2 regions of the Streptomyces cadmiisoli genome follow, and region 2 is predicted to be linked to the other one. Evidence: predicted binding sites of a transcription regulator. Region 2 holds the regulator's gene; the other holds the start of a gene.
What was found. The regulator HspR, encoded in region 2, represses chaperone genes until heat shock. The targets are predictions, from matches to a motif close to TTGAGNNNNNNNNNCTCAA.

Region 1: lon (endopeptidase La) is a predicted target of HspR. The motif match lies at 2,347-2,365, and genes of this name have one in related genera.

Annotation. Positions count from the first base shown of each region.
Region 1 is NZ_CP030073.1:3,335,829-3,345,605, forward strand. It holds gene lon (endopeptidase La) at 1-2,324, opposite strand, end outside; gene DN051_RS14000 (spermidine synthase family protein) at 2,540-3,217, shown strand; gene DN051_RS14005 (response regulator transcription factor) at 3,331-4,071, shown strand; gene DN051_RS14010 (sensor histidine kinase) at 4,068-5,177, shown strand; gene DN051_RS14020 (multifunctional oxoglutarate decarboxylase/oxoglutarate dehydrogenase thiamine pyrophosphate-binding subunit/dihydrolipoyllysine-residue succinyltransferase subunit) at 5,459-9,268, shown strand; gene DN051_RS14025 (DUF6104 family protein) at 9,578-9,757, shown strand.
Region 2 is NZ_CP030073.1:4,419,181-4,428,957, forward strand. It holds gene DN051_RS19005 (helix-turn-helix transcriptional regulator) at 1-84, opposite strand, end outside; gene DN051_RS19010 (sugar ABC transporter substrate-binding protein) at 699-1,808, opposite strand; gene DN051_RS19015 (PA14 domain-containing protein) at 2,103-3,767, shown strand; gene DN051_RS19020 (heat shock protein transcriptional repressor HspR) at 3,835-4,287, opposite strand; gene dnaJ (molecular chaperone DnaJ) at 4,293-5,471, opposite strand; gene grpE (nucleotide exchange factor GrpE) at 5,514-6,179, opposite strand; gene dnaK (molecular chaperone DnaK) at 6,176-8,023, opposite strand; gene DN051_RS19040 (MraY family glycosyltransferase) at 8,117-9,292, opposite strand; gene DN051_RS19045 ((Fe-S)-binding protein) at 9,505-9,777, shown strand, end outside.

The sequences.
Region 1 (9,777 bases), 1.1 Mb from region 2:
TTGTCCAGCACCTCGGCCGGGACGTCGTCCAGGTCGGGCTCGTTGCGCTTGGGGATGATCACGGTCGTGACACCCGCGCGGTGCGCGGCGAGCAGCTTCTGCTTCACGCCGCCGATGGGCAGGACGCGACCGGTCAGCGACACCTCACCGGTCATCGCCACATCGGTGCGCACCGGCCGGCCGGAGAGCAGCGAGGCCAGCGCGGTCGTCATGGTGATGCCCGCGCTCGGGCCGTCCTTCGGCACCGCGCCCGCCGGGAAGTGGATGTGCACGCCCCGGTCCTTCAGGTCGGCGACCGGCAGTTCGAGCTCGGCGCCGCGGCTGCGCAGGAAGCTCAGCGCGATCTGCGCCGACTCCTTCATCACGTCGCCCAGCTGACCGGTCAGGGTCAGTCCCGCGCCGCCGGTCTCCGGGTCGGCCAGCGACGCCTCGACGAACAGGACGTCTCCGCCGGCGCCGGTCACCGCCAGTCCGGTCGCGACACCCGGCACCGCCGTACGCCGCTCGGCCGGGTCCTGGGCGGACTCGGGCACATGGTGCGGCCGGCCGATCAGAGCGCGCAGGTCGCCGTCCGTGACGGTGAACGGCAGCTCCCGCTCGCCCAGCTCGTGCTCGGCGGCCACCTTGCGCAGCAGCCGGGCGACGGACCGCTCCAGGTTGCGCACACCCGCCTCGCGCGTGTACTCGCCGGCCAGCTTGCGCAGCGCGCTCTCGTCGAGCGTCACCTCGTGCTCGGCCAGCCCGGCGCGCTCCAGCTGGCGCGGCACCAGGTGGTCACGGGCGATGACGACCTTCTCGTCCTCGGTGTAACCGTCCAGCCGGACCAGCTCCATACGGTCGAGCAGGGCCTCCGGGATGGCCTCCAGGACGTTGGCGGTGGCGAGGAAGACGACGTCGGACAGGTCGAGTTCGACTTCCAGGTAGTGGTCGCGGAAGGTGTGGTTCTGCGCCGGGTCGAGCACCTCGAGGAGGGCCGCGGCGGGGTCGCCGCGGAAGTCGGAACCGACCTTGTCGATCTCGTCCAGGAGCACCACCGGGTTCATGGAACCGGCCTCCTTGACCGCGCGCACGATCCGGCCCGGCAGCGCGCCGACGTAGGTACGCCGGTGACCGCGGATCTCGGCCTCGTCGCGGACGCCGCCGAGGGCGACGCGCACGAACTTGCGGCCCATGGCGTGCGCCACCGACTCACCGAGGCTCGTCTTTCCGACGCCGGGCGGGCCCACCAGCGCGAGCACGGCACCGCCGCGCCGCCCGCCGACGACACCCAGGCCCCGGTCGCTGCGCCGCTTGCGCACCGCCAGGTACTCGGTGATCCGCTCCTTGACGTCCTCCAGACCCGCGTGCTCGGCGTCCAGGACCGTCTTGGCGCCCCGGATGTCGTACGCGTCCTCGGTCCGCTCGTTCCAGGGCAGTTCGAGCACGGTGTCGAGCCAGGTGCGGATCCAGGAGCCCTCCGGCGACTGGTCGCTGGCCCGCTCCAGCTTGTCGACCTCCTTGAGAGCGGCCTCACGGACCTTCTCGGGCAGGTCGGCGGCCTCCACGCGGGCGCGGTAGTCGTCGGACTCCTCGCCCTCCTGCTCTCCGTTCAGCTCGCGCAGTTCCTTGCGGACGGCTTCCAGCTGGCGCCGCAGCAGGAACTCGCGCTGCTGCTTGTCGACGCCCTCCTGGACGTCCTTGGCGATGGTCTCGGCGACGTCCTGCTCCGCGAGGTGGTCGCGCAGCTGCCGGGTGGCGAGCTTCAGCCGGGCGACGGGTTCGGCCGTCTCCAGCAGTTCGATCTTCTGGTCGAGGGTGAGGAAGGGCGAGTACCCGGAGTTGTCGGCCAGGGCCGACACGTCGTCGATGGCCTGCACCCGGTCGACGACCTGCCAGGCGCCGCGCTTCTTCAACCAGGCGGCGGCGAGCGCCTTGTACTCCTTGACCAGCTCGGAGACGTGCCCGGGCAGCGGCTCCGGCACGCTCTCGTCGATCCGGGTGCCCTCGACCCACAGGGCCGCGCCCGGCCCGGTCGTCCCGGCGCCGATCCGCACGCGTCCCCGGCCCCGGATCAGGGCTCCGGGGTCGCCGTCGGCGAGCCGCCCGACCTGTTCCACGGTGCCGAGCACACCGGTGCCCGCGTACGTCCCGTCGATCCTGGGCACCAGCAGGACCCTGGGCTTTCCGGGCTCGGAGCGGGCAGCGGCCTGCGCTGCCTCCACCGCGGCCCGCACATCGGCGTCGCTCAGGTCCAGCGGGACCACCATTCCGGGCAGCACGACCTCGTCGTCGAGCGGCAGCACGGGCAGGGCGAGCGGTGTGAACGCCGTGGACTCAGCAGCCATGATCTCCCCTTCGGCAGTCAAGTTGAGTTATGCCGACTCAATGCTCGTGAGCCGCCGAATGTTCCCCGGGACTCGTTCGCTCTGAGCGATCGGGCCGCCACAGGCACGCACACCCCGGCCGTCCCCCTGGGCGACACGCCCCTCGCCCTGCTCAGGGCGACACCCCCTCGCCTTGTTCCGTCAACATCCCGTTGGAGAAGTGCCAGGATGGGCCGATGTCCACCACGTACGACATCCCCGAAGTCCTGGACCGTCGTGAGGGCCCCCACGGCGAGGTGGTGCTGCGCCGCCACGGCTCCGTGCTCCAGATCATCGCCAACGGCTGCTTCCTGATGGACACCTCCGACGGCCGGTCCGAGCGGCTGCTGGTCGACGCGGCGCTGAACGCGCTGGACGACCGCCCCGCACCCCGCGTCCTGATCGGCGGACTCGGTGTCGGCTTCTCGCTCGCACACGCCGCGGCGAACCCCCGGTGGGGCGGGATCACGGTGGTCGAGCGGGAACGCGCCGTCATCGACTGGCATCTCGACGGACCCCTTTCGGGGGTCTCGCGCGACGCCCTCGCGGACGGTCGTACGCAAATCGTCGAAGCGGATCTGGTGGATTACGTCAATGAGACTTCCGACACGTTCGACGCCCTGTGCCTGGACATCGACAACGGGCCCGGCTGGACCGTCACGGACGGCAATGCGGGGCTGTACTCGATGGCCGGACTGGCAAGCTGCGCAAGGGTGTTGAGGCCGGACGGGGTGCTCGCCGTTTGGTCGGCGCAACCCTCCCCGGAATTTGAAGGAACCTTGTGGAATGCCGGTTTCCGGCATGTGCGTACCGAAGAGATCCCCGTTGCCCGGGGCGTACCCGACATCGTGCATCTCGCCGTCCGACCTGGATAGCCGAGCTGCGGTGACTCCCCGTACCCTGCTTGCCTGACGCGGATCGTTCAAGCGTCGAACGCAGTCATGGGATCACCCCACGGATTCCGGAAAGCACACTTCAGGGGCGGGCGATGGAGCAGACACATACCTCCCACAACGGCACGGCGGCGACCAGCCCGGGTGCACAGCGCCGGGTGCTGGTCGTCGAGGACGACGCGACGATCGTCGACGCCATCGCGGCCCGCCTGCGCGCAGAGGGATTTCTCGTCCAGACCGCCGGCGACGGTCCGTCGGCGGTGGACACGGCCGAGGCCTGGCAGCCCGATCTGCTGATCCTCGACATCATGCTGCCGGGCTTCGACGGCCTGGAGGTCTGCCGGCGGGTGCAGGCCCAGCGGCCGGTGCCGGTGCTGATGCTGACCGCGCGGGACGACGAGACCGACATGCTGGTCGGACTCGGCGTCGGCGCCGACGACTACATGACCAAGCCGTTCTCGATGCGGGAGCTGGCCGCACGCGTGCACGTGCTGCTGCGCCGGGTCGAGCGGGCGGCGATCGCGGCCGCCACTCCGCGCAGCGGCATCCTGCGCCTGGGCGAGCTGGAGATCGACCACGCCCAGCGCCGCGTCCGGGTGCGCAGCGAGGACGTGCACCTGACGCCCACCGAGTTCGACCTGCTCGTGTGCCTGGCGAACACCCCCCGCGCCGTGCTCTCCCGTGAGCAGCTGCTGGCCGAGGTGTGGGACTGGGCGGACGCCTCCGGCACCCGGACCGTCGACAGCCACATCAAGGCGCTGCGGCGGAAGATCGGCGCCGAGCGGATCCGCACGGTGCACGGCGTGGGCTACGCGCTGGAGACGCCGACGCCATGAGCGGGGGGCGGCCGGCCGCACGGAGGAGCCCCGGCGAGCGCTGGGGCGGCGTACGCCCGTTCTCGATCAAGACCAAGCTCGGTGCGCTGGTCGTCATCTCGGTGCTGATCACCACGGGGCTGCTGATGATCGCGGTGCGCACCGAGACCGAACTGCGTTTCATCACGGTCTTCTCGATGATCGCCACCCTGCTGATCACGCAGTTCGTGGCGCACTCGCTCACCGCGCCGCTGGACGAGATGAACGCGGTGGCCCGCTCCATCTCGCACGGCGACTACACCCGCCGGGTCCGTGAGAGCCGCCGGGACGAGCTGGGCGACCTGGCCGTCACGATCAACCGCATGGCCGACGACCTGGAGGCCGAGGACCGGCAGCGCAAGGAGCTGGTCGCCAACGTCTCGCACGAGCTGCGCACCCCCATCGCGGGGCTGCGGGCGGTGCTGGAGAACATCGTGGACGGCGTCACGCAGGCCGACCCGGAGACGATGCGGACGGCGCTGAAGCAGACGGAGCGGCTGGGCCGCCTGGTGGAGACGCTGCTGGACCTGTCCCGCCTCGACAACGGCGTCGTACCGCTCAAACAGCGGCGCTTCGAGGTGTGGCCGTATCTGTCCGGGGTGCTGAAGGAGGCCAACATGGTCGCTTCCGCGCGCGCGGGCATCGCCTCCGGCTCGGGCAGCCACACCCGCACCGACGTCCATCTGCACCTGGACGTCTCCCCGCCGGAGCTGACCGCGCACGCCGACCCGGAGCGGATCCACCAGGTCGTCGCCAATCTGATCGACAACGCGGTCAAGCACAGCCCGCCGCACGGCCGGGTCACGCTCAAGGCCCGGCGCGGCGCGCTGCCGGAGTCCCTGGAGCTGGAGGTCCTGGACGAGGGGCCCGGCATTCCGCGCTCGGAGTGGCACCGGGTCTTCGAGCGGTTCAACCGCGGTTCGGTCAGCCGTCCGCACGGTCCGGGCAGCGACGGCGGCACGGGTCTCGGCCTGGCGATCGCCCGCTGGGCGGTGGATCTGCACGGCGGCCGGATCGGAGTGGCCGAATCCGAGCGGGGTTGCCGGATTCTTGTCACCCTTCCGGGACTGCCTTCCCCATCGAGTTGACGTAGGGTTCGAAGCGGAGCCACAAGATCCACAGGCGTCCGCGCAGGACGACACGTGTGATCAGGCAAAGGCCCGTGCGCGGTGCGCGCAGGGCCCGGGTCGTCGTACCCCTCTCACACCGGAACCACGCTTGTTTCCCGCCATTTCCCACCCTGAAACACGCGCTCAGATGTGACTTACACGACGATGAACGGGCCCGGCCTCACCTTATGGGTCATGGAGGCGTAGCCTTTATTTCCGCTGTCCATCACCTTGTGAAGCGGAAGAGGGCGGTTGCCGCCGTGTCGCCAGAGTCCCCGAGTAACGCATCGAGTTCCGCCACCCTTCGGGCGGGCGGTGCCTCCACGACCGACACCGATTCAGCGGGCAAGAACCCCGCTGCGGCGTTCGGTCCCAATGAGTGGCTCGTCGATGAGATCTATCAGCAGTACCTCCAGGACCCGAATTCGGTAGACCGTGCCTGGTGGGACTTCTTCGCCGACTACAAGCCGGGAGCGCCCGCTCCGGCGGCCGCGGAGACCCCGACGGCCCCGGCCCCCGCCCCGGTGGCTCCGGCCGCGCCCGCCGCACCCGCGGCCCCGAAGCCCGCCCCGGCCGCTCCGGCACCGGCGCAGGCCGCCGCACCGGCCGCCCCGGCGAAGGCCGCGGCACCGGCTCCCGCGCCGGCCGCCAAGCCGCAGCCCCGGGCCGCCGCCCCCGCCGCGCCCGCGGCCGAGGCGCCCCAGGGCCCCGAGCTGATCACGCTGCGCGGCCCCGCCGCCGCGGTCGCCAAGAACATGAACGCCTCGCTGGAGCTGCCCACGGCCACGTCCGTGCGCGCGGTCCCGGTGAAGCTGCTGTTCGACAACCGCATCGTGATCAACAACCACCTCAAGCGGGCCCGGGGCGGGAAGATCTCCTTCACGCACCTGATCGGCTACGCGATGGTGCAGGCCATCAAGGCCATGCCGTCGATGAACTGGTCGTTCGGCCAGAAGGACGGCAAGCCGACCCTCGTCAAGCCGCCGCACATCAACCTCGGCCTCGCCATCGACCTGGTCAAGCCGAACGGCGACCGCCAGCTGGTCGTCGCGGCGATCAAGAAGGCCGAGACCCTGAACTTCTTCGAGTTCTGGCAGGCCTACGAGGACATCGTCCGTCGCGCCCGCGACAACAAGCTGACGATGGACGACTTCACCGGTGTCACGGTCTCACTGACCAACCCCGGCGGCCTCGGCACCGTCCACTCGGTGCCGCGTCTGATGCCCGGCCAGTCGGTGATCATGGGCGTCGGCGCCATGGACTACCCGGCGGAGTTCCAGGGCACCTCGCAGGACACCCTGAACAAGCTCGGCATCTCCAAGGTCATGACGCTCACGTCGACCTACGACCACCGGGTGATCCAGGGCGCCGCCTCCGGCGAGTTCCTCCGCCAGGTCGCGAACCTCCTGCTCGGCGAGAACGGCTTCTACGACGACATCTTCGAGTCGCTGCGCATCCCCTACGAGCCGGTCCGCTGGCTCAAGGACATCGACGCCAGCCACGACGACGACGTCACCAAGGCCGCCCGGGTCTTCGAGCTGATCCACTCCTACCGGGTCCGCGGCCACGTCATGGCCGACACCGACCCGCTGGAGTACCGCCAGCGCAAGCACCCCGACCTGGACATCACCGAGCACGGCCTGACCCTGTGGGACCTGGAGCGCGAGTTCGCCGTCGGCGGCTTCGCCGGCAAGTCCCTGATGAAGCTGCGCGACATCCTCGGCGTGCTGCGCGACTCGTACTGCCGCACCACCGGCGTCGAGTTCATGCACATCCAGGACCCCAAGCAGCGCAAGTGGATCCAGGACCGCATCGAGCGCCCGCACACCAAGCCGGAGCGCGAGGAGCAGCTGCGCATCCTGCGCCGTCTGAACGCCGCCGAGGCGTTCGAGACCTTCCTCCAGACGAAGTACGTCGGCCAGAAGCGCTTCTCGCTGGAGGGCGGCGAGTCCGTCATCCCGCTGCTGGACGCGGTGCTGGACTCGGCGGCCGAGTCCCGCCTGGACGAGGTCGTCATCGGCATGGCCCACCGGGGCCGCCTGAACGTCCTCGCGAACATCGTCGGCAAGTCGTACGCGCAGATCTTCCGCGAGTTCGAGGGCAACCTCGACCCGAAGTCGATGCACGGCTCCGGCGACGTGAAGTACCACCTGGGCGCCGAGGGCACCTTCACCGGCCTGGACGGCGAGCAGATCAAGGTCTCGCTCACCGCCAACCCCTCGCACCTGGAGGCGGTCGACCCGGTTCTGGAGGGCGTCGCCCGCGCCAAGCAGGACATCATCAACAAGGGCGGCACGGACTTCACCGTCCTGCCGGTGGCCCTGCACGGCGACGCGGCCTTCGCGGGCCAGGGCGTGGTGGCCGAGACCCTGAACATGTCTCAGCTGCGCGGCTACCGCACCGGCGGCACGGTCCACGTGGTCATCAACAACCAGGTCGGCTTCACCGCGGCCCCCGAGTCCTCGCGCTCCTCGATGTACGCGACGGACGTGGCCCGCATGATCGAGGCCCCGATCTTCCACGTGAACGGCGACGACCCGGAGGCCGTGGTCCGCGTCGCGCGGCTGGCCTTCGAGTTCCGCCAGGCGTTCAACAAGGACGTGGTGATCGACCTCATCTGCTACCGCCGCCGCGGTCACAACGAGTCGGACAACCCGGCCTTCACCCAGCCGCTGATGTACGACCTGATCGACAAGAAGCGCTCGGTGCGCAAGCTCTACACCGAGTCCCTGATCGGTCGCGGTGACATCACCCTGGAAGAGGCCGAGCAGGCGCTCCAGGACTACCAGGGCCAGCTGGAGAAGGTCTTCACGGAGGTCCGCGAGGCCACCTCGCAGCCGGCGTCGGTGGAGACCCCGGACACCCAGGCCGAATTCCCGGTCGCGGTGAACACCGCCGTCTCCTCGGAGATCGTCAAGCGGATCGCCGAGTCCCAGGTCAACATCCCCGACCACATCACCGTCCACCCGCGTCTGCTGCCGCAGCTGCAGCGCCGGGCGACGATGGTCGAGGACGGCACCATCGACTGGGGCATGGGCGAGACCCTCGCGGTCGGCTCCCTCCTGCTGGAGGGCGTCCCGGTCCGGCTGGCGGGCCAGGACTCGCAGCGCGGTACGTTCGGCCAGCGGCACGCGGTCATCATCGACCGCACCACGGGCGACGAGTACACGCCGTTGCAGTACCTGTCCGAGGACCAGGCGCGCCTGACCGTCTACAACTCGCTGCTCTCCGAGTACGCGGCGATGGGCTTCGAGTACGGCTACTCGCTGGCCCGTCCGGACGCGCTGGTGATGTGGGAGGCGCAGTTCGGCGACTTCGTCAACGGCGCGCAGACGGTCGTGGACGAGTTCATCTCGTCCGCGGAGCAGAAGTGGGCCCAGACGAGCGGCGTGGTCCTGCTGCTGCCGCACGGTTACGAGGGCCAGGGCCCGGACCACTCGTCCGCCCGCCCGGAGCGCTTCCTCCAGCTGTGCGCGCAGAACAACATGACGGTCGCCATGCCGACCCTCCCGTCGAACTACTTCCACCTCCTGCGGTGGCAGGTGCACAACCCGCACCACAAGCCGCTGGTGGTCTTCACGCCGAAGTCGATGCTGCGTCTGAAGGCCGCGGCGTCGAAGGCGGACGAGTTCACCTCGGGCCAGTTCCGGCCGGTCATCGGTGACGCGTCGGTGGACCCGGCGGCGGTCAGGAAGGTCGTCTTCTGCGCCGGCAAGGTCTACTACGACCTGGAGGCCGAGCGTCAGAAGCGCGGCGCGACGGACACCGCGATCATCCGTATCGAGCGCCTCTACCCGCTGCCGGGTGCGGAGCTCCAGGCGGAGATCAAGAAGTACCCGAACGCCGAGAAGTACCTGTGGGCGCAGGAGGAGCCGGCGAACCAGGGTGCCTGGCCGTTCATCGCGCTCAACCTGATCGACCACCTGGACCTGGCGGTCGGCGCCGACGTCCCGCACGGCGAGCGCCTGCGCCGCATCTCGCGGCCGCACGGCTCGTCTCCCGCCGTCGGTTCCGCGAAGCGGCACCAGGCGGAGCAGGAGCAGCTGGTGCGTGAGGTGTTCGAGGCATAGCCCGTACGGCATGCGAGGGGCCCGGCCCCGAGTCCTGGTGACTCGGGGCCGGGCCCTTTCGTGTGCCGTCCGCGTCAGGTCGGCTGGGGCTCGAAGTCCCAGTAGGGGTGGCGGCGTTCGAGGATGCAGCGGGTGTGCATGTGCGCCTCGACGCACTTCGGACAGCGCGGGTGGGTGAGCGGGTCGAGCGGGCTTGCGTCTTCTCCGACCGGCCCTGGCCGGAGCACGCTCGAACTGCGACGAGGCCGGCCGCCCGGACGGTTCCGGTGCGAGTCCCGGGACCGGGCGGGCGGCGCATATTCTGAGGTCATGTACTTCACCGACCGAGGCATCGAAGAACTGGAGAAGCGGCGCGGCCAGGAGGAGGTCTCCTTCGAGTGGCTCGCCGAGCAGTTGCGGACTTTCGTCGACCTGAACCCGGACTTCGAGGTGCCGGTGGAGCGGCTGGCGACGTGGCTGGCCCGGCTGGACGACGAGGACGACGACTGAGGCCGACGGACAGCGTCCGG
Region 2 (9,777 bases):
CACGGCCCGGGAATACACACGATCCCCGGCCTCGCACAGTCGGTCAGCACCATGTGGGTGCTCGTCCGTCCCGGGCCCGGCCATGGTTCATCCCACCCCCGGTTCCAGCGTCTTCCGCAGCGCAACTATGCGCGGACCGGACCTGCTCCGCAACACGGCTCCTTGCGCCATGGCCCGGGTGATCCCCTGGTTTGCGGGTTTTCGCTCCCCCCGCCGTCGGGCACATCGCAACAAGCCGACGGCGCGACCGACCGGAAATTTGCAGCCGACGCCCCGTCACACGCGGTACGCGCCCGAGCGCGTCCTGTCCCGTCGCGACGGCGTGGCAGCCGTACGGCCCGGAGCGGGCGGCCGTGGCCGACGCGTACGGGCGCTGCGGGCCCCGGAAGGGTCGGCTGGGGTTCAGCGGGCGGCCACGATGCCGGAGACAGCGCTCACGGGCCCTGCGCGGGGGACATACGGCCGACCCCCGAAGGTGACTGCCCGCCCCGGACCGCCACGGCGGCTGCGGACGGCCCGCACCCAGGACGGCTGGCGCCCACGGACAGCCCGCACGCGGACGCGGACGCACCCGCGCGGCCCAGCCCTGCGGGAGACCTCACCGGCCCGCGTCCGAACACGGCGCGGGCTGGCCGGAAACCGCCTGCCGCGACGAAGTCGACGACAGGGCGGCGGAACGGCTGCCCCTTCGCGTGCGGCTACTTGAGCCCGGCCGCCTCGCACGCCGCCTTGTAGTCGGCCGTGCAGATCTCGGAGAGCTTGTAGATCCCGTCCGCGACAACGGTGTCCTTGATGTTGTCCTCGGTCAGCGCGGTCACCGTCACCAGCTGGGCCGGGATGCCCTTGTGGGTGGGGCTGTCGACCTTGTCGCGGGTGAGGGCGTCGAACTGGATGTTCTTGCCCTGGACCTTGGCCACCGCCATCTCCGCGGCGGCCTCGGCCTCCTGCGGGTAGGACTTGTAGACGCTCATGTACTGCTCGCCGGTGAGGATCCGCTGCACCGCCACGAGCTCCGCGTCCTGACCGGTGATGGGCGGCAGTTCGGTGATGCCGACGGCCTCCAGGGCCTCGATGACACCACCGGCCATACCGTCGTTGGCGGCGTAGACGGCGGCGATGTCGTCCTTGCCGATCACCTCGATGGCCTGCGCCATGTTGGCCTTGGCGTTCTCCGGCTTCCAGTCCTTGGTGTCGAAGGACTGGGCGATGTTCACCTTGCCGCTCAGCTCCGACATCGCGCCCTGCTTGAACTGCTTGGCGTTGGGGTCGGTGGGCGAGCCGTTCATCATGACGATCTTGTCGGAGGAGTCGACGTCACTGCCGAGCGCCTGGAGGACGGAGCGGCCCTGCACCTCGCCGACCAGCTCGTTGTCGAAGGAGATGTACGCGTCGATGGGGCCTTCGGCCAGCCGGTCGTAGGCGATGACCGGAATCCCCGCCTCCTTGGCCTTCTCCACACCCTCGGCGATCGCGTGCGAGTCGACCGCGTCGAGCAGGATGACGTCGACCTGGTTGTCGATCATCCGCTGCAACTGGACCGCCTGCTGCTCCGCGGAGGCGTCGGCGTTGGCGTACTCGACCTTGCCCCGGTTCTTCGTGAGCGAGGCGACCCGCTCCTTGATGATGGGGTAGTCGAACTTGTCGTAGCGGGTGTTGGCCGTCTCCGGCAGCAGCAGCCCGACGGTGATGTCGTTGCCCTTCGTCGGACTCGCGTCACCGCCGTCACTCGTCGCGTTGAGCACACCGCAGCCGGCCAGCGACAGGGTCAACGACGATGCGACCACGGATATGGCGATACGACGACGCATGGGGGAGCTCACTTCTGCTGCCTTCCGGACGTGGCCGCGACGCTGCGACCCGGATGACTGAAAAGCCAACGCGGCGACGCACCCCAGCGTCAAGCGGAATCACTTAACGAGATGGCAACATCACGTTCCGCTTAGGGTGTGAACACACCGCGAAATCCCGTCCTGACAGCCTTCACAACCCCTCCTCGCAAGGGAAGTTGGGGTGTCGACCGGGAACCGCACAACCAATCCCTTTCCTCACGAGTCGTGATCACGAGGGCTGCCCCAGCCCTCGTGATTCGACCAGAGGACCGAATGAACCCAGCCAGACGCACGACCTCCGCGGCAGCCACCGCGGTCGTGCTCGCCACCGCGGGCGGCCTGCTCACCGCCGCCGCCGCGCCCGCGTCCGCCGCGACCACGTGCACCTCCCCCGTGTTCAAGCGGCAGTTCTACGCGAACACCTCGTTCTCGGGTACTCCGAAGAAGACGGACTGCGACAGCGCCGTCGACCAGAACTGGGGCACCGGCGCACCCGCCTCGGGGCTGCCGAAGGACAAGTTCGGCGTCCGGTGGACCGTCACCCGCGACTTCGGCTCGGGCGGACCGTTCACCTTCACCGCCTCGGCCCAGGACGGCGTGCGCGTCTATCTGGACGGCAAGCCCAGGATCGACCTGTGGAAGAACGTGTCGTCGACGGTCTCCAAGACGGTCAACGTCACGATTCCCAAGGGCAAACACGCTCTGCGCGTCGACTTCGTCAACGTCACGGGCCGCGCCAATGTCAAGTTCACCTACGCACCCCGTACTTCGGCCTCGGTGGACAAGGTCGCACCGCTGGTTCCGACGGGCGCGGCCGTCACATACGACCAGGCCACCGGCAAGGCAAAGCTGACCTGGGCCAAGAACAAGGAGATGGACCTCGCCGGGTACCGCGTCTACCGCAGGGCCAAGGGCGGCTCGTCCCCGGGCACCCGGTTGACCACGACGACGTCGACGTCGTACACCGACGCAACCCTCCCGGTGACCGGCGCGGCGTACGAGTACACGGTGCGCGCCGTCGACAAGGCCGGCCACGAGTCGGCGGGCACGGCCACGCTCCCGGTCACCACCACGGACCGCACGGCGCCCGAACCGCTCGGCGAGCTGTCGTCGGTGGGCACGACCGCGGGCAACGCGCTCACCTGGGAGGCTTCCCCGTCGTCCGACGTCCATCACTACGAGGTGTGGGCGGCGCCGGCGGGGCAGCAGGATCCGGACGGGCCCGCCACGGTGTTCGGCACGTCGTGGACGGACGTCGTCGCCGAGGCGGGAACCGAGTACCGCTACACGGTGCTGGCCGTCGACGGCGCCCGGAACGTCTCCCCGGCCTCCGTCGTGACCGCCACCCGGCCCGTGCCCTCCGGTGCCCCGGCACCCACAGGCGTCCAGGGCACCCCCGCCGACGCCCACACGCGCCTCACCTGGGCCCCGGCCGAGGGCGACATCGGCGGGTACCGCGTCTACCGGCGCACCGACCCCAACGGCGCCTGGAACGCCATCGGCGACACCGGTTCGGCGGCGGGCTCCTACGAGGACACGTCCGCCCCGCGGGGCAAGGCGTACTACTACGTCGCCACCGTGGACGGCGCGGGTGCGGAGTCGGTGCCTTCGGCGGCCGCCACCGTGGACCGGCTCACCCCGGCCACCGCGGCCGGGCCCGCCGCACCGCGTCTGACGGTGAACTCGCAGGGCGGCACACGGTTCCCGATCAGTGTCGGCGTCGAGCCGGGCGCCGGCGACGAGCAGCGGCTGCTCAAGGGCTACTTGTGGGAGATCTCCGGCGCCTGCGGGTCCAGCGGGCCTCCCCGGCTGACCACGACGGACACCATCTCCTGGATTCCGTCGGCCACCGGCCCCTGCGCGGTCGCCGTGCGGGCCGTGGACGCCTACGGGCGCACGGGGCAGGAGGCCTCCGTCGAGGTCATGGTCGCCCGCTGACGCCCCACCGCACAGCGCGAAGGGGCCGGGAGGTCTGCCCTCCCGGCCCCTTCGTCGTTCCTGTGCGTCAGTCCGAGGGCTGCTGCCGCTTCGGACGCCACACCACCAACGCGCTGGTCTGCTGGACCTCCTGGTACGGCACCAGGTCGCGCCGGTAGGAGGCGTGCACGGCGGCCTCCCGCTGCTGCATCGCCGACGCGGCGCCGTCCAGGGCCGCCTGGAGTTCGGCCACCCGGGACTGGAGCGCCGCGACCTGGTTCTCCAGTTCGATGATGCGCTTGATGCCCGCGAGGTTGATGCCCTCGTCCTGCGACAACTGCTGCACCTGCCGGAGCAGCTCGATGTCGCGGGCCGAGTAGCGGCGGCCCCGGCCGGCCGTGCGGTCCGGAGACACCAGGCCCAGCCGGTCGTACTGGCGCAGTGTCTGCGGGTGCAGGCCGGACAGCTGAGCCGCCACCGAGATGACGTAGACCGGGGTTTCCTCGGTCAGTTCATAAGGGTTGCGTCGTCGGCCGTCCATCTGACTCATGCTCCCTTCGCTGCCTCGAACAGCTCCGCCCGCGGGTCCTCGTCCGAGGTCGCCGCGCGATACGCCTCCAGTGCGTCACGAGCCTTCCCCGTCAGGTCCTTCGGGACACTCACCTCGACGGTGACCAGGAGGTCGCCGCGCGTGCCGTCCTTGCGGACGGCGCCCTTGCCGCGGGCGCGCATGGTGCGTCCGTTGGGTGTGCCCGCCGGCAGCTTCAGGGTGACCGCGGGCCCGCCCAGGGTGGGCACGCGGACCTCGCCGCCCAGTGCCGCCTCGGTGAACGTCACCGGCACCGTCACGGTCAGGTTGTCGCCCTTGCGGCCGAACACGGGGTGCGCGTCGACATGCACCACGACGTACAGGTCGCCCGCCGGGCCGCCCCGCTCGCCCGGTGCGCCCTTGCCGCGCAGCCGGATCCGCTGGCCGTCCGACACCCCGGCCGGAATGCGGACCTGCATGGTGCGGGACGACTTGGCGCGACCCGAGCCCTTGCAGACCTCGCAGGGGTTCTCGGCGATCAGGCCGCGGCCCTTGCAGTCCGGGCACGGATCGGTCAGCGAGAAGCCGCCGCCCGAGCCGCGCGCCACCTGGCCGGTGCCGACGCACGTCGGGCACACACGCGGGGTGCCGTTGGCGTCGCCGGTGCCCGAGCAGGCCTTGCACGGCGACTGGGACGACATCCGCAGCGGGACCGTCGCGCCCTCGATCGCCTCGGTGAAGCTGAGCGTGACCTCGGACTCGATGTCCTGCCCGCGGCGCGGGTGCGTCCGGCCGCCGGTCGTGCCGCCCCGGTTGAACAGGCCCCCGAAGACGTCACCGAGACCGCCGCCGAAGCCGCCGCCCGCTCCCTGGCCCTGGGCGCCGCCTCCGAAGAGGTCGCCCAGGTCGAAGTTGAACGATCCGCCGCCCGCGCCGGGGCCCGGACGGAAGCCGCCGTTGCCGAACAGGGCGCGGGCCTCGTCGTACTCCTTGCGCTTCTTGGGGTCGCCGAGGACGTCGTTCGCCTCGGAGATCTCCTTGAAGCGCTCCTCGGCCTTGACGTTTCCCTTGTTGGCGTCCGGGTGGTTCTCGCGTGCGAGCTTCCGGTACGCCTTCTTGATCTCGGCCTCGGTGGCGTCCTTGGGGACGCCGAGGACCTTGTAGTAGTCCTTCTCGATGAAGTCCTTGGTGCTCATCCTCGACGTCCCTCCTCTCTCGTCTGCGTCGTCAGTTCAACGTCAGCCCTCGTCCGGGCCACCGTTCTCCTTGTCGTCGGCGTCGGCGGACTGGGTGGTCTCCTCCGCCGGCTTGACCGTCTGCGCGCCCGGCTGGGGCTCGGCGACGGCCACCCGTGCGGGACGGATGGTGCGCTCGCCGATGCGATACCCCGGCTGGAGGATCGCGACGCAGGTCGTCTCGGTGACGTCCGGTGCGTAGCTGTGCATCAGGGCCTCGTGGATCGTCGGGTCGAAGGGCTCGCCCTCCTTGCCGAACTGCTGAAGGCCCATCTTGGCCGCCACGGTCTCCAGCGACTCGGCGACGGACTTGAACCCGCCGACCAGCTCGCCGTGCTCCCGCGCGCGTCCGATGTCGTCGAGCACGGGCAGGAGTTCCGTCAGGAGGTTCGCGACGGCGATCTCCTTGACGGTGATCCGGTCCCGCTCCACCCGGCGGCGGTAGTTCTGGAATTCGGCCTGGAGCCGCTGGAGGTCCGCGGTGCGCTCGTTGAGCGCGGTGCGCACCTGGTCCAGCTGGGCCACCAGACCCGCTGTCTGGCTCGCGTCCCCGGCCGGGGCCGCCCCCTCCTCCGGGGAGGGGGTGGCGGCCTTCGGCTCGGCGTCTTCAGGAGTGGCGCCGGAGGGGACGTCGGGCTTCTCTTCGAAACCCGGGGTCTCCTCCGTCACGCGGCACCGTCCTTGCGCTCGTCGTCCACGATCTCGGCGTCGACGACGTCGTCGTCGGCCTTGGCGCCGGCACCGGCGCCGGGGGCCTCGCCGCCCGCGGCCTGCGCGGCCTGGGCGTCGGCGTACATCGCCTGGCCGAGCTTCTGCGAGACCGCCGCGACCTTCTCCGTGGCGGTGCGGATCTCGGCGGTGTCCTCGCCCTTGAGCTTCTCCTTCAGCTCGGCGAGGGCGGCCTCGACCTCGGTCTTGATCTCGCCGGGGACCTTGTCCTCGTTGTCCTTGAGGAACTTCTCCGTCTGGTAGACCAGCTGCTCGCCCTGGTTGCGGACCTCGGCGGCCTCGCGGCGACGGTGGTCCTCCTCCGCGTACTGCTCGGCCTCCTGGCGCATGCGGTCGACCTCGTCCTTCGGCAGCGAGGAGCCGCCGGTGACGGTCATCTTCTGCTCCTTGCCGGTGCCGAGGTCCTTCGCCGTGACGTGCATGATGCCGTTGGCGTCGATGTCGAAGGCGACCTCGATCTGCGGGACGCCGCGCGGCGCCGGGGGCAGACCGGTCAGCTCGAACATGCCGAGCTTCTTGTTGTACGCCGCGATCTCGCGCTCGCCCTGGTAGACCTGGATCTGCACCGACGGCTGGTTGTCCTCGGCCGTGGTGAAGATCTCGGAGCGCTTGGTCGGGATGGTCGTGTTGCGCTCGATCAGCTTGGTCATGATGCCGCCCTTGGTCTCGATACCGAGGGACAGCGGGGTGACGTCGAGCAGCAGGACGTCCTTGACCTCGCCCTTGAGGACACCGGCCTGGAGCGCGGCGCCGATGGCGACGACCTCGTCCGGGTTCACGCCCTTGTTGGCGTCCTTGCCGCCGGTCAGCTCCCTGACCAGCTCGGCGACGGCCGGCATACGGGTGGAGCCACCGACGAGGACGACGTGGTCGATCTCGCTGAGCTGGATGCCCGCGTCCTTGATGACGTTGTGGAACGGCGTCTTGCAGCGCTCCAGCAGGTCCGCGGTCAGCTGCTGGAACTGGGCGCGGGTCAGCTTCTCGTCGAGGTGCAGCGGCCCCTCGGCGGAAGCGGTGATGTAGGGGAGGTTGATCGAGGTCTCGGTGGACGAGGACAGCTCGATCTTCGCCTTCTCGGCGGCCTCGCGCAGACGCTGCAGCGCCATCTTGTCGCGGGACAGGTCCACGCCGTGACCGGACTGGAACTGCTTGACCAGGTAGTCGACGACACGCTGGTCCCAGTCGTCACCACCGAGGTGGTTGTCGCCGTTGGTGGCCTTCACCTCGACGACGCCGTCGCCGATCTCCAGCAGCGAGACGTCGAAGGTGCCGCCACCGAGGTCGAAGACGAGGATCGTCTGGTCGTCCTTGTCGAGGCCGTACGCCAGGGCGGCGGCCGTCGGCTCGTTGACGATGCGCAGCACGTTCAGACCGGCGATCTCGCCGGCCTCCTTGGTGGCCTGACGCTCGGCGTCGTTGAAGTACGCCGGGACGGTGATGACCGCGTCGGTCACCTTCTCGCCCAGGTAGGCCTCGGCGTCCCGCTTCAGCTTCTGCAGCACGAAGGCGCTGATCTGCTGCGGGTTGAACGGCTTGCCGTCGAGTTCGATCTTCCAGTCGGTGCCCATGTGGCGCTTGACCGACCGGATGGTCCTGTCGACGTTGGTCACGGCCTGACGCTTGGCCACCTCGCCGACGAGCACCTCGCCGTTCTTGGCGAAGGCGACGACGGACGGCGTGGTCCTGGCGCCCTCGGCGTTGGTGATGACGGTGGGCTCGCCGCCCTCCAGAACGCTGACGACGGAGTTAGTCGTGCCCAGGTCGATGCCGACCGCACGTGCCATGGTTGATCCTCCAGCTGACTTGAGTGGAACGGACTCAAGTGTGCACGACGGCCCCCGTGGGGTCAACAGACCTGAGTCGGACCGACTCAAGTCTTATCCGTTCCTTACACGCAACTGCCCTGTGACCTGCACAGACGCCGTGGACGTGGCGGTGGTTGCCTTCACTCTTCCGGTTGTTCCGGTGATCCCGGTGGTTCCGGTGATCCCGGTTGTTCCGGCGATCCCGGTCGTCCCGGTGATCCCGGTGGTTCCGGTCACCCCGGTGGTTCCGGTCACCCCGGTCACCCCGGTCGCTACGCCCGCCCTGGCGGTCCGCACGGGCAGCAGCCCGCACACGACGACCAGCGCGCCGCCCGCCACCCAGAGCACGGCGCTCTCCCCGGCCCACCCGGCGTGCATGAGCACCCCCGTGAGCACCGCGCCGAAGGCCGAGACGCCCAGCAGCAGCGCGGCGCCCTGCGGACTGAGCCCCAGCCGCTGCAACCGGTGGGCCAGGTGGTCCGGTCCGCCGCGCGCCACCGGCCGCCCGGCCAGCCGCCGCGCGACGAGCACCAGCACCACGTCGGCGCTCGCCACCGCGCTGAACGCGAACAGCACCCCCGCCGAGGCCAGCGGCTCGTGCCCGGCCCGGGTCAGCACCGCCGCCGCGGCCAGCAGGAACCCGGTGAACAGCGATCCGCACGCGCCGAGCGCGATCTTCGCCGGATGCCGGTTCTGCATCAGGAACCCGGTCAGGGCGGCGGCCAGCACGCTGAGCAGGGCCGCGAGCCCGTCCATCATCTCGGCCGTCGCGCACGCGCCCACCCCGAAGGCGGTCACCACCCCGACCGTGCCGGCGAGCGCGTCCGCGTGGTCGAGCGCCCGGAAGGCGACGGCGACGGCGGCGATCCACGCCACGGCGAGCAGCCCGACCAGCGGCCCGGTCTCCTCGTACGGCACCACGCAGGCCGCCGCAACCGCCGTACCGCCGAACAGCACCCGCACCCGCAGCCGCCAGACGTCCGCCAGCAGGCCCACCGCGGCGACGCCGGCGCCCGCGATCAGCAGGCCGTCGGCCCGCGTGCCCAGCGGCGCCACACCCGTCCACTTGCCCACGCCCGCCACGCCGAGCGTCACCACGACCACCGCCACCCCGCCGAGCAGCGGCACCGGACGACGGCGCCGCCGCCGGTCGTGCAGACCGAGCCTCACCGCGGGCACGCGAAGCAGAGCCGCGAGCACGGAGGTGAGGAGAAGGGCCGCGACGGCGGCGGCAATCCCGTAGAGCACACCCCAAGCTAAGCGGAATGTAACGATTTGTGATGAATACTGAGATCAGCTCGGCGCGCCGCGCCCCCCTGCGGTCAGGCATGCCTCAGCGACGCAGATCACCGGCCCCCTGGCTACAGTGCGGCTGAGGAAGTGGGTAGTCTCAGACGGACTGCATAAGTTACCGCTTAGTAATTACGAATCACCCCCTCGCAGGCCCGAGGAGCCCCCAAATGCAACTCGCCGCGATCATCGTGTCGCTGGTCCTCACCGTGGTCGGCGTCGCGCTGCTCGCACGCGCCGTCGGCCAGTTCGTCCGGTTCTTCAAACTGGGTCAGCCCGTCCCGGCCGGCACCCGGACCGACAACCCCTACCAGCGCAGTGTGACGCTGGTCAGGGAGTTCCTCGGCCATACCCGGATGAACCGCTGGGGCGTCGTGGGCTTCGCCCACTGGTTCGTGGCGATCGGCTTCCTGACGCTGCCGCCGACCCTCGTCCAGGCGTTC